DNA from 4 places in the Sodalis sp. RH22 genome. Region 2 is predicted to be linked to each of the others. Evidence: predicted binding sites of a transcription regulator. Region 2 holds the regulator's gene; each other region holds the start of a gene.
The links. The regulator PurR, encoded in region 2, represses purine synthesis genes. The targets are predictions, from matches to a motif close to CANGCAAACGTTTGCNTG.
Positions count from the first base shown of each region.

Region 1: ACL2XN_RS06530 (L-serine ammonia-lyase) is a predicted target of PurR. The motif match lies at 1,545-1,562, and genes of this name have one in related genera.
Region 3: cvpA (colicin V production protein) is a predicted target of PurR. The motif match lies at 1,543-1,560, and genes of this name have one in related genera.
Region 4: rbsD (D-ribose pyranase) is a predicted target of PurR. The motif match lies at 1,616-1,633, and genes of this name have one in related genera.

Region 1 covers NZ_CP178731.1:1,438,063-1,441,227, reverse strand. The annotation lists gene ACL2XN_RS06530 (L-serine ammonia-lyase) at 1-1,345, opposite strand, end outside; gene ACL2XN_RS06525 (CoA pyrophosphatase) at 1,818-2,396, opposite strand; gene pabB (aminodeoxychorismate synthase component 1) at 2,393-3,165, opposite strand, start outside.
Region 2 covers NZ_CP178731.1:1,102,592-1,105,756, reverse strand. The annotation lists gene ACL2XN_RS05045 (NlpC/P60 family protein) at 218-1,111, shown strand; gene ACL2XN_RS05040 (YnhF family membrane protein) at 1,175-1,264, opposite strand; gene purR (HTH-type transcriptional repressor PurR) at 1,502-2,518, shown strand; gene cfa (cyclopropane fatty acyl phospholipid synthase) at 2,964-3,165, shown strand, end outside.
Region 3 covers NZ_CP178731.1:5,595,907-5,599,071, reverse strand. The annotation lists gene purF (amidophosphoribosyltransferase) at 1-964, opposite strand, end outside; gene cvpA (colicin V production protein) at 986-1,486, opposite strand; gene dedD (cell division protein DedD) at 2,343-3,165, opposite strand, start outside.
Region 4 covers NZ_CP178731.1:3,728,138-3,731,302, reverse strand. The annotation lists gene ACL2XN_RS16925 (hypothetical protein) at 1-1,449, shown strand, start outside; gene rbsD (D-ribose pyranase) at 1,647-2,066, shown strand; gene rbsA (ribose ABC transporter ATP-binding protein RbsA) at 2,074-3,165, shown strand, end outside.

The DNA of each region.
Region 1 (3,165 bases), 340 kb from region 2:
TGGCCAGGCCGCCGCGCGAGGTTTCGCGGTATTTGGCGTTCATGTCCTTGCCGGTTTCGTACATGGTTTCAATCACCTTATCCAGCGACACCCGCGGCGCGCTGGTGCGCCGCAGCGCCATGCGCGAGGCGTTGATGGCCTTGACCGAAGCGATGGCGTTGCGTTCGATGCAGGGGACCTGTACCTGGCCGGCCACCGGATCGCAGGTCAGCCCCAGATTATGTTCCATGCCTATTTCCGCCGCCACGCAGACCTGCTCGGGACTGCCGCCCATCAATTCCGTCAGTCCCGCCGCCGCCATGGAGCAGGCGACGCCTACTTCACCCTGGCAGCCGACCTCGGCGCCGGAAATGGAGGCGTTCAGCTTATAAAGAATGCCGATGGCGCCGCAGGCCAGGAAATAACGCAGGTAGACCTCGGGCGTGACCGGATCGATAAAATGATCGTAATAAGCCAGCACCGCCGGCACGATGCCGCAGGCGCCGTTGGTTGGCGCGGTGACCACCCTTCCGCCGGCGGCGTTTTCTTCATTGACCGCCAGCGCGAACATATTCACCCAGTCAATCGCCACCATCGGATCGCTGGAGAGCTTATCCGTGGAGACCAGCATGCGCCTGAGCGCCGATGCGCGCCTGGGCACCCGCAGCGGGCCGGGCAATACGCCTTCGGTATTTAGCCCGCGATCGATGCAGGCGCGCATGGTCTGCCAAATATCGGCGAAGTAATTGTCGATATCGGCGCGGCTATGCAGCGCCAGTTCATTAAGCATCACCAGCCCCGACAGCGACAGACCGGTCTGTTTGCACTGGTCGAGCAGCTGCTGGGCGCTGGCGAAAGGGTGGGGCACGGCGATCTGGTCGATAACCGGCTGGCCGAAATGGGCCTCATCAACGATAAAACCGCCGCCGACGGAATAATACGTCTGGCTGTAGATGACCTGTTCGCCAGCGAAGGCGTGAATGCGCATGGCGTTTTCATGCAATGACAGGTAGGAACCGTGGAATACCATGCCGCCTTCGCGGGGAAAATCCACTTCGTGCGGCCCGCCGGCCAGCATCAGGCGCTGGCGTTGCTCAACGTCGCGGATAAAGGCCGGCGCGGCGTCGATATCCACCGTATCGGGACGGTTGCCCGCCAAGCCCAGGATAATGGCGATGTCGGTATGGTGTCCCTTGCCCGTCAGCGATAACGAACCGTAAACATCCACGGCGATGCGCGTGACATCATTGAGCAGCCGTTTATCGACGAGATCGTCCACGAACTGTTTACCGGCTTTCATTGGACCCACGGTATGGGAACTGGACGGGCCGATGCCGATTTTAAACATATCGAAAACGCTTATCACGTTGACTCTCCTCAGAACTGATAAAATACGCATACCCGTGGGTAATGCAGTTAATTGTAATGACTCATGCCGGGTTAGGCTTGCGCTTTCGCATGATAAAAACTAATCCAAAAAAGCGCTTCCTTTGCGTTTGACGACCGATACGAAGCGGTCCTCTACCCCGGGGCGGCCTGGCGTCATGCTGGTTATGGCTAATCTGAAAGCAAGCCGTTGCCCGTGGATCATCTCCTTTCACGTGCGTGCCGGAGACGGTTTTTTGTCGTCAGAAATAACGAGATATACAACCTATATAAATGACTATGTTTAATTATTAATATGGAGTTATATTTCGCAAATATGGCAAAGATAGGAGATTGTAACGGTTTTCATCGCGTTGGGAAGTCTTTTATTGCCGGGACGCGATGACCATCACGGCGCGGGTTGGTAGGGATAGCGGCGGCCCAACCGGCGGCCGGGAACGAAGGGACGTGCGTTAAAGATGGATGTGTTGGCCCAGCCGATACAAAATCTGCGCGGTCATGCCCCAGACCATATGGCTTTGATACCAGGAAAAATAAACCTGCAGGTTTTTGGCGCGGCGCTGTATTTGCAGGGGAGTATAGCTGGCCAGGGATAACGCCTGGTGCAGGGGCATTTCAAACATGTCCGCCACCTCGTCGCGGCTGGCCCGGAAACGGGTGCCGGCCGCCAGCAGGCCGACGATGGGCGTGACCTGGAAACCGCTGCTGCTGTCCACCGGCGGCAGTTGCCCCAGGACCCTGACCGACGAGGCCGGGATGGCCACTTCTTCGTGGGCCTCGCGCAGCGCGGTGGCGATTAAGGACGCGTCTTCCTTATCCGCCGCCCCGCCGGGGAAGGCCACCTGGCCGGCATGCTTGCGCAGTGTCGCCGATCGGCGCGTCAACAGCACCGTCGGCTGGTGATGGCAGATGATGGGTATCAATACCGCCGCCCGGCGCTGGTTGCGCGCCGGCTCGCTGGGTTGCGGCAACTGCAGTTGGAAACGGGTGATGAAATCCGTAAGCGTCAGGGTGTTGTCAGTGCTGTTCATGGGCGATTTAACTCCAGCAGCAGCGGCAGTATCTTGGCGACCTTGTCCAGGGTTTCCTGGTATTCCGCTTCCTCGCAACTGTCGGCGACGATGCCGCCGCCCGCCCAGCAATAGATGCGCCCTTGTTCCGTGAGCAGCGTGCGGATGGCGATATTGGTGTCCAGGGTGGCGCAGCGGCTCAGGTAGCCGATGCTGCCGCACCAGGCATTACGGCGCTGCGGTTCGAGCTGGTCGATTAACGTCATGGCCTTGATTTTGGGGGCGCCGGTGATGGACCCGCCGGGAAAACAGGCGCGCACCAGATCGCACGGCGTACGATGGGGGGGCAGCCGCGCGGTAATGGTGCTGACCATATGATGGACTGCCGGAAAGGCCTCGATTTTAAACAGTTCCGGCACCCGGACGCTGCCGGGGACGGCGACCCGTCCGATATCGTTGCGCAGCAAATCCACGATCATCAGGTTTTCCGCCCGGTCTTTTGGCGATGCCGCCAGTTTTTGCCCTTGCAGCCGATCTTGCTCCGCATCCGCCAGGCGCGGCAGCGTGCCCTTGATGGGCCGCGTTTGGATCTGTCCCGCGTTTACCCGCAGGAACCGCTCCGGCGACAGGCTCAGCACCGCCTGGCCGGGCAGGCGCAAAAAAGCGGAAAACGGCGCGGCGTTATGCTCCAGCAGATGACGGAACGCCTGCCATTCATCGCCCGCGAACGCCGCGCTGAAGCGTTGTGCCAGACAGACCTGGTAACAATCACCCGCCAAAAGATGTTCCT
Region 2 (3,165 bases):
TGCCGCCGAACAAAACGGGCTGAAACATTCGGTGCACACCCTCAAAATATGTTGAATAAAGCGCCGCTGAACGCTGTTAAATGCAGCAAAATCGAACTTATTCACGTTTATACACAATAAGTAGTGAATTGATGATGCAATGACGAGGTAAATAGCTTAAATTCCTGTGAGGTGTTGATAACCCCCTATTTTGGGCCACATAAGGATAGCGTTTATCATGCGTTTATGCTTTACGCTTTTTGTGTTGCTTTTTACCCAGTTGTTTTTGAACCTGGCACATGCCGCGCCGAGCGCCGGCGTCAATGCCGATCAGCGCAAATCCCAGGCAGCGGCGGCAAAAACCGGCGACCGGCGCAAACGCAAACCGGTAAAAATAGCCAAGAAAAGCAAACCTGTCGCCAGCGCGCCCGCCGTCAGTGAAAAAGCCAGCATTAAAAAATCGCCGGAACCGGCGCATGAAAAAGCCGGCGTGAAACGGCCTTTGGAACCCGCGGTGGCGAAAACCGGCGCGAAGAAAAGCAAAACCTCCCCTCTTGCCAAGGCATCAAAAACCACGGCGACGAAAAAAATAGCCTCCTTCACTCCGCCGAAAAAAGGCTATAAAAAAGGTTACGGCCGGCACCGGATGATAAAAGATCAGGCGGCGGTAGAACTGGTGGCCAACGATCAGCCGATAAAGATGAGCGAGAGCCATAAGAAACGCTACCAGACCGCCAAGCTTACCGCCATGAATAAACTCCTCTCCCAAATGGGCAAGCCTTACCGTTGGGGCGGCATGTCGCCTAATACCGGCTTTGACTGCAGCGGCCTGATTTATTATGCCTACAAGGATGTGGTACGCATCCATATGCCGCGCACAGCCAACGAAATGTACCACCTGCGCGACGCAGCGCCGGTTAAGAAAGACGAGCTGGAAAGCGGCGACCTGGTCTTTTTCCATATTTCCAATCGCGGCGCGGCGGATCACGTCGGCGTCTATCTTGGCAATGGTCGCTTTATCCAGTCGCCCCGCACCGGCAGCGATATCCGTATCAGCTATCTGAGTGAGGATTATTGGCAGGATCATTACGTGGGCGCCCGCCGGGTGGTCACGCCGAAAAATATCCGCTGAAGGCGCGCCGGAAAAAAAAGAGGAGCCAAGGCTCCTCTTTTTTATATCTGAACCGAGAGGGTGTCAGTTCATGACGGCGGTAAAGCTGAAGACAATAATCACCAGCAGCGAGAACACCGTGGTCAGTAACGACATTTTTAAATCGCTGTCCATTCTATCTCCTTAACGTAAACCAGGGCGCCGGCCTTATCCACCGGCCCGCAGAGCAGTTATCGTCAGTTTGCCATAACAGCGATGAAAAAGCTTGCTCCCAACCTGTAGCCGCCACATTTAACACTTTCACTTTGGCGCGGGATGAACGAAAATTAACGGTTAATTCCACAGCGTCGGAAAGTGCTTGCGCCTTCGACAGACATTATTCCAGCCAGGGCGTACGGGAGTATCAAAGGCATGGCAACCATTAAAGATGTGGCAAAACGCGCTAATGTATCGACAACCACCGTTTCGCATGTGATCAATAAAACCCGTTTTGTTGCGCAAGACACTCAAATTGCCGTGCTGGACGCCATTAAACAACTGCATTATTCACCCAGCGCCGTGGCGCGCAGCCTGAAGGTCAATCGCACCAAGTCCATCGGCCTGCTCGCCAGCACCAGCGAGGCGCCCTATTTCGCCGAAATTATCGAGGCGATTGAGCACCATTGCTTTGCTCGCGGTTATACCCTGATATTGTGCAATTCGCACAATGATCTCGAAAAACAGCGCGCCTATCTGGCGATGCTGGCGCAAAAGCGCGTCGACGGCCTGCTGGTGATGTGCGCCGAGTATCCCGAAACGCTGCTGGATATGCTTGAGGAATATCAGCATATCCCCATGGTGGTCATGGATTGGGGTGAGGCCCGCCGTGATTTTACCGACACCATTATCGATAACGCCTTTGCCGGCGGTTATATGGCGACGCAATATTTGCTTAAACGCGGCCATCGCGCCATCGGCGCCATTCCCGGACAGCTGGCGCGCAACACCGGCGGCGGCCGCCACCGCGGCTATCTGCATGCCATGGCGGAGGCCGGCATCCCGTTAAACGACCGCTGGATTGTGCAAGGCAATTTCGAGCCTGAATCCGGCTACCTGGCGATGAAACAAATCCTGGCGCAAACGCCGCGTCCCACCGCGGTCTTCTGCGGCGGCGACATTATGGCCATGGGCGCACTGTGCGCCATTAATGAAATGGGCCTGAGCGTACCTGAGGATATTTCTATCATCGGCTACGACAACGTGCGCAATTCGTGCTTTTTCAGCCCGGCGCTGACCACCATCCATCAGCCTAAAGAGGATTTGGGCGAGGCGGCGCTTACCATGCTGCTCGATAGGATTACCAGCAAACGCGAGAACGCCAAAACCATCGAAGTCCATCCGTCGCTGATTGAACGCCGTTCGGTCGCAGACGGTCCCTTCCCCGCTTAAGGCCACGCGCCAGGCCCGGGCAACGGGCTGGCGCCTCCAGGGTCTGTTGCTATGTAAAGCGCCGTCCGCCTCGGACACAAGATTTTTCATATAATGATCTCTGTGCAAAGAGTTATTGTTTCAGCGAGAAATCATTAAGTTATAATGGGAAATACATTAGCGCGTTAGCTATTGTCTAAATTAAAATGCAGGCTTATACTCAATATCGTTAACAATTATAACGAGTTGTCTAATAAATTTGTATAAAAGTATGTCGTGTTTTCCAACATGACATCACCCTTTTATAAAGCGCCCGGCTAAGTCGCAGTCTAAGGTTTACTTTATATTCCTCTGTTGATGGTGATACTTCAGACACCACGGATAACCGTGGATTCTTATAAAGCCCGCAGGCATGGTGAGTGCTTTTCCTGACGGGGCACTGCAGAAGAAAGGTGATGGAGAAGCTATGAGTTCCTCGTGCGTTGAAGACCTGAGCTTTCATGATAATGATTGGTACCGTATCGTCCATGAATTGCTCTCTGAAGCCGGTATTGAACTCAATGGTTCAAGACCATTTGATATCCGAATCAAGAATCCGGGATTTTTTAAGCGCGTATTGCAGGATGGATCTTTGGGATTGGGCGAGAGTTACATGGATGGCTGGTGGG
Region 3 (3,165 bases), 1.3 Mb from region 2:
GGTAAGGCAGGTTGAGGATGCGGGCGATTTCGAGCGCGATATCGCAGGATGTTTCCGGGATGGGGATCACCACGTCGATATCCAGGTCTTCCCATTCACGGGCGATTTTTTCGCCCAGTTTTTGCCCCATGCGCACGCGGGCGCTGTAGACCGAAATTTTATCGATAAAGGAATCCGGGCGGGCAAAATAGACATATTCGAACAGGCACGGATGGCTTTGGGGGTTTTCGGCGCACTGGCGGGTGAACAGTTGGCCCGCTTCAGTGATATACACCGCCTCGCCCGGCGCCACGTCGCGCAGGAACTCAAAGTCCAGCGTATCAAGCGCCACGCTTTCGGAAGCCACCATGTATTCGTTGCGTCCGTCGGCGAGGGTGCGCTTGCCGATAACCAGGGGACGGATGCCGTTCGGATCGCGAAACGCAATCAGGCCATGGCCGATAATCATGCCGACCACGGCATAGGCGCCGCGGATCTGCTGGTGGGTGGCCGCAACCGCCGCGAAGATATCATCGGCTTCCAGCGGGTAGTCCGGGAAGCGGTCCAGTTCGCTGGCCAGGATATTCAGCAAGATTTCCGAATCGGACGTGGTATTGATATGCCGGCGTCCTTTTTCGAATAATTTTTTGCGTAATTCGTGGGCGTTGGTCAGGTTGCCGTTATGCGCCAGGGTGATGCCGAACGGGGAATTGACATAGAAGGGTTGCGCCTCGGAGGCGCTGGAACTGCCGGCGGTGGGGTAACGTACATGGCCGATGCCCATGTTCCCCTGCAAACGCTGCATGTGGCGTGCTTCAAATACATCCTTCACCAGGCCATTGGCTTTGCGCAGGCGAAAGCAATCCAATGCATCAATGGTGACGATGCCTGCGGCATCCTGCCCACGGTGCTGGAGCACCGTTAACGCGTCATAAATCGACTGGTTGACCGGCATAAATCCGGCGATACCGACAATACCGCACATAATGTCATTTCCTCATCAGCGTTACCGAAGCGTGAGATGCTTGGGTAAGAAACTCGACGTGCTTTGCAGATAGTCGAAGAACCATCTGATAATACCGCTGAATTGCGGTATAAGCTGGGACTGCTGCCAGTCCGCGCTCTGGGAGAAGCCGGTGAAGGTATCCAGGAAGAATAGCATGGCCGATACGACCAGTATGCCCCTGAGTGCGCCGAAACAGACGCCCAACACGCGGTCGGTGCCGGATAAACCGGTCCGCTCCACCAGAGAGCCAATCACGTAGTTGACGATTGCCCCGACGATCAGGGTAGCCACAAACAGCAAGGCAATCGCGATACCGTTACGAACCAGCTGATCTTCAAAGCGGGTAAAATAGATAGCAAGATAAACATAATAGTGGCTGGCCACAAAAAACGCACATGCCCATGTCACTAATGATAATGCTTCACGTATAAACCCGCGAATCAGACTTATCAGAGCAGAAAATACGATGATGCCAATAATGACGTAATCAACCCAGATCATGCATGCATCCCTTGGTCATCCGCCCCGAAGCTGGTTCGCGGCGAATTCTATCAGAAAACGAAAACGTTTGCGCAGCGGAATTCCTGCCCAAAGTTAAATAAATAACGGCGATTAAAAAAAGCCAATCGCCGCAGGAAGATAGGCCGGCGACGACACGCTCTCCCTTTAACACGCCTTGTGCAAGGACGGTGCTAGCGGGCCTACCGCGCCATGGGGCGCTCGGTCGGGCGGGAAAACCACGCCCGATTCGACCCCATTGGCACGCTCTCCCTTTAACACGCCTTGTGCAAGGACGGTGCTAGCGGGCCTACCGCGCCATGGGGCGCTCGGTCGGGCGGGAAAACCACGCCCGATTCGACCCCATTGGCACGCTCTCCCTTTAACACGCCTTGTGCAAGGACGGTGCTAGCGGGCCTACCGCGCCATGGGGCGCTCGGTCGGGCGGGAAAACCACGCCCGATTCGACCCCATTGGCACGCTCTCCCTTTAACACGCCCTGTGCAAGGACGGTGCTAGCGGGCTTACCGCGCCATGGGGCGCTCGGTCGGGCGGGAAAACCACGCCCGATTCGACCCCATTGGCACGCTCTTCCTTTAACACGCCTTGTGCAAGGACGGTGCTAGCGGGCCTACCGCGCCATGGGGCGCTCGGTCGGGCGGGAACACCACGCCCGATTCGACCCCATTGGCACGCTCTTCCTTTAACACGCCTTGTGCAAGGACGGTGCTAGCGGGCCTACCGCGCCATGGGGCGCTCGGTCGGGCGGGAACACCACGCCCGATTCGACCCCATTGGCACGCTCTCCCTTTAACGCGCCCTGTGCAAGGACGGTGCGAGCGGGCCTGCCGCATATCTATTACCGGGGCTGGTAAGCCCGCAGCTGGCCGCTCAGGCCGCTGAGCTGGTTCATTTCAGGCAGCGAGCTTTGCAGCTTTTGCTTCGATGCGTCCGGCCCGACGAAAATGCGTGTAATCTGCCCCGCCACCGGCGTCGACGGCACGGTATAGACCCGGTAACCGGACAAGCGCAGCTTGCCGACAATTTCAGTTACCTTGGTCGCGTTTTTCAGCGCCCCGAGTTGCACTACCCAGGCTTGTCCCTGTGGCGCCTGTTCCGGGGTTTCCTTTTCCACAGGCTTAGGCGCGGCGACCGGTTTGGCTTCAGGGGCCGCTTCCGTGCGCGGCGCGACGGGTTTGGCCTCGGCGATTTCCGTGCGGGCCTCGGGTTTCGCGGCCGGCTTGGCCGGTTCCATGCGCGGCGCGGGCGCGGCGACGGGTTTGGCTTGCTCAGGTCGCGCGGTGGGTTTGACCGGCTCCTGGCGGGCGGCGGTGGTGGGTTTGGCCGGTGCGGCTTTTACCGTCTCGCGCGGCGGGGCCTTAGGCGCCGCTTTCACCGGCGGCGCGGCTGGCTGCGGGGCATCCGGCGTGTCGGAGTCGTCCGCATCCGGCGCCTGGCTGGCCTGCTCTACCGCCGCCCCCGCGCCTTCCGGCGGCTGGCTGGGCAGGGCCTGGTTGGCCTGCGGCGAGGCATCCGCCTCGTCGCTGTCGCCGGGTTTAGGCACCAGGGGAATAGCGGCAAACTCGTCCTGGTAGTGCTTTTTTTTGCCATCCAGCAGCCCGGGCAGGACAATAACCCCCAAGGCGACGATGATGATGGTTCCCACCAAGCGGTTTTGAAAC
Region 4 (3,165 bases), 2.6 Mb from region 2:
CTTGGCACACACAATAACAAACCTGCCTTCACGTTTAGACAAGAGAAAAGAATTAAGTCGTTCAAGGTGAGGTTTGACGGCGCCTATGAATATATTCAGGTTGATAACCTTAATCCCAAACACTATGGTGCCGGTAAAATTATTGAAGTCAGGTCAAAAGACACAATGGCTATGGGTGATAATGTCATAATGAGGGTGGTTGAGCTGAAGGGAGAATTAGTGCCTGTGCGCGCGGCGGTAGTGCCCAAAAGAGGCCTTAAATATGAAATTTTTAATCGGGCTATGCCTGGCCGGCGCGGCCATCCCGTCGAGTTTGACGGTCGCCGCTGGTTGTTTGAAGCGCCGACGTCAATCCATGTCGCCAAAACGCTGCGACGCGCCATTGCCAAGGATATTGTCGGGGAGAGCGTCAACGCGTTCGATTTGTCCACGCCTGATAAGCTTGGCCTGCGCTGGGATATAAATAATAATTCATATCTGAAAATTAAAAATAAATATTTTAAAGTGAAAAGATATCCGCAAACCGCATACAAGTTTTTTCTGATGAATAATCATCGAAAAATCAACCTTCGCTTCAAGAAAAATAAATTTCATGTCGAAAATTTTAGGGAAAGGATTAACGATCTCCTTAAGATTGGCATGAGCGGCCGGGGGGGACTCAGGCCGCGTAAGCATGCTGTGGATATTCTCAAGGACCTGGATGGGTTCGACCTTGAACAGGCCAAAACACTGCTGTCTCAATACCATTTCCCCCAGGAGGGACTGTTTAACGAATATTCGTTTGCCTTGCATATTGAACAGTTTAGTGAAATTCCTCCCTGGGCAAAACGGTTTAAAATTGATGAAAGCGCCGTCAATGTGGCGCCGGCGCAAGGGCGGAAAGTGCCTGTGTTTGATCCCGATGACGAATCCGTTAACCTTGAACTCCTGCTCGGTACGCAGATTGGTGAAGGTGATTACGGTATCGTTTTCCAGGATGGCCAGGATCCCAATTGGTATATCAAGATGATGCGCCCACATCCGGATGGCGACGCCGATATAGATATTGAAATGTTGGCGGAAAAGGAGGCTGAAAGCTTTCGTTTATATTATGGCCCGGAATCGGCAAAGGTATTTGCTGATAATGATGGTAATTTTTATAACAGAATGTACAAAATTCCCGGCATAACGTTAGATTCACTTCCCGAGGGCTCCCTGCCGCACGATGCAGTTGAACGCTTTGTCGATATGCTGGAAAAACTAAATAATGTCAATATGATACACGCTGATCTCCATGGGGCGAATATGTTGTGGGATGCAGAAAGTGAAATGTTTTTCCCCATTGATATCATTGATATTAAAAAAGATTTTTTTCGCAGCGGCAACGACTATAAACACAGTCTAAACATGCGTGGCGAAGAAAGATGGGACGATGTGATTTATGAGATCAAACAAAAGATGGCGCCCTGAGGCCATGGCAAGGATGCGGCCGCTCTTTATCCGGCGATAATGAACAACGCGCCGGTGGTCACGCCAGCCGCCGCCGTGCCGCCTGGTCCAGCGAAACGTTTCGATGGCGATCACATTTTTGATGTTTCCCGCTTGTGGCTTGGCCCGTTTGTGATTATTTTCAGCCCAGCGAAACGTTTCGCTGGGAGGATCTGCCAATGAAAAAAGGATTACTGCTCAACGCCGAGGTTTCCGCGTTGATTTCCCGCTTGGGGCATACCGATGAAATCGTCATTGCCGATGCCGGGTTGCCCATACCCGCGACAGCCGCCAGGATCGATCTGGCGTTGACCCAGGGCGTGCCGGGCTTTTTACAGGTGTTCGACGTCGTGGCCAGTGAGATGCAGGTGGAAAGGGCGATAATCGCCAGCGAAATGGCCGCCCATAATCCCGCGCTGCACCAGGCGTTGCTGGCCGGGCTGTCCCAGCTGGAGCAAGCGCAGGGCAATACCATCGTCATCGACTATATCAGCCATCAGGCATTCAAAGCGCAGACCGCCCACAGCCGGGCCGTTATTCGCAGCGGGGAGTGCTCGCCCTTCGCCAACGTTATCCTCTGCTCCGGCGTCACCTTCTGAGGCATTTATGCAACCCTTACTGCAACTGAGCGGGATAGACAAGTCGTTTCCGGGCGTCAAAGCGCTTTCCGGCGCGGCGCTGACCGTGTATCCCGGCCGCGTGATGGCGCTGGTGGGGGAGAACGGCGCCGGTAAATCCACCATGATGAAGGTGTTGACCGGGATTTACAGCAAGGATGCCGGTACGCTCATATTTATGGGAAAGGAAGTTGCCTTCAGCGGCCCCAAGGCGTCGCAGGAGGCCGGTATCGGTATCATCCATCAGGAACTTAACCTGATCCCTGAACTGACGATCGCCGAAAATATCTTCCTGGGGCGCGAATTCCTTAACCGTATCGGCGGCATCGACTGGAAGCGGATGTATCGCGAAGCGGACCGACTCCTGGGCCGCCTGAACCTGGGCTATAGCAGCCACCGGTTGGTGGGGGAATTATCGATTGGCGATCAGCAGATGGTGGAAATCGCCAAGGTAATCAGCTTTAAGTCGCAGGTGATCATCATGGACGAGCCCACCGATGCGTTAACCGATACGGAAACGGCATCGCTGTTCAGTGTGATAAACGAACTGAAGCAGCAGGGGTGCGGCATTGTCTATATCTCCCATCGGCTAAAGGAAATTTTCGAGATCTGCGACGATGTCACGGTGATGCGCGACGGGCAGTTTATTGCCGAACGGCCGGTAAACGAGCTGCAGGAAGACAGGCTGATTGAAATGATGGTGGGCCGCCGCCTGGAGGAACAGTATCCGCGCGTCACACAGCGTCCGGGCGAGGAGCGCCTGCTGGTCAGCCACCTGTCGGGCCCCGGGGTGCATGACGTCAGTTTCTCCCTACGCCAGGGGGAAATCCTGGGCTGCGCCGGGCTGATGGGCGCCGGCCGTACCGAACTGATGAAAACCCTCTATGGCGCCGCCAGGCGCACCGGCGGCAGCGTGACGCTCGACGGACGTGCCGTGGTCGCCAGGTCGCCCCAGGACGGGCTTGCCAACGGCATTGTCTATATTTCCGAGGATCGCAAGCGCGACGGACTGGTGCTGGGCATGTCGGTAAAGGAAAACATGACTTTAACCGCCCTGCGCTACTTTAGCCATCAGGCCGGT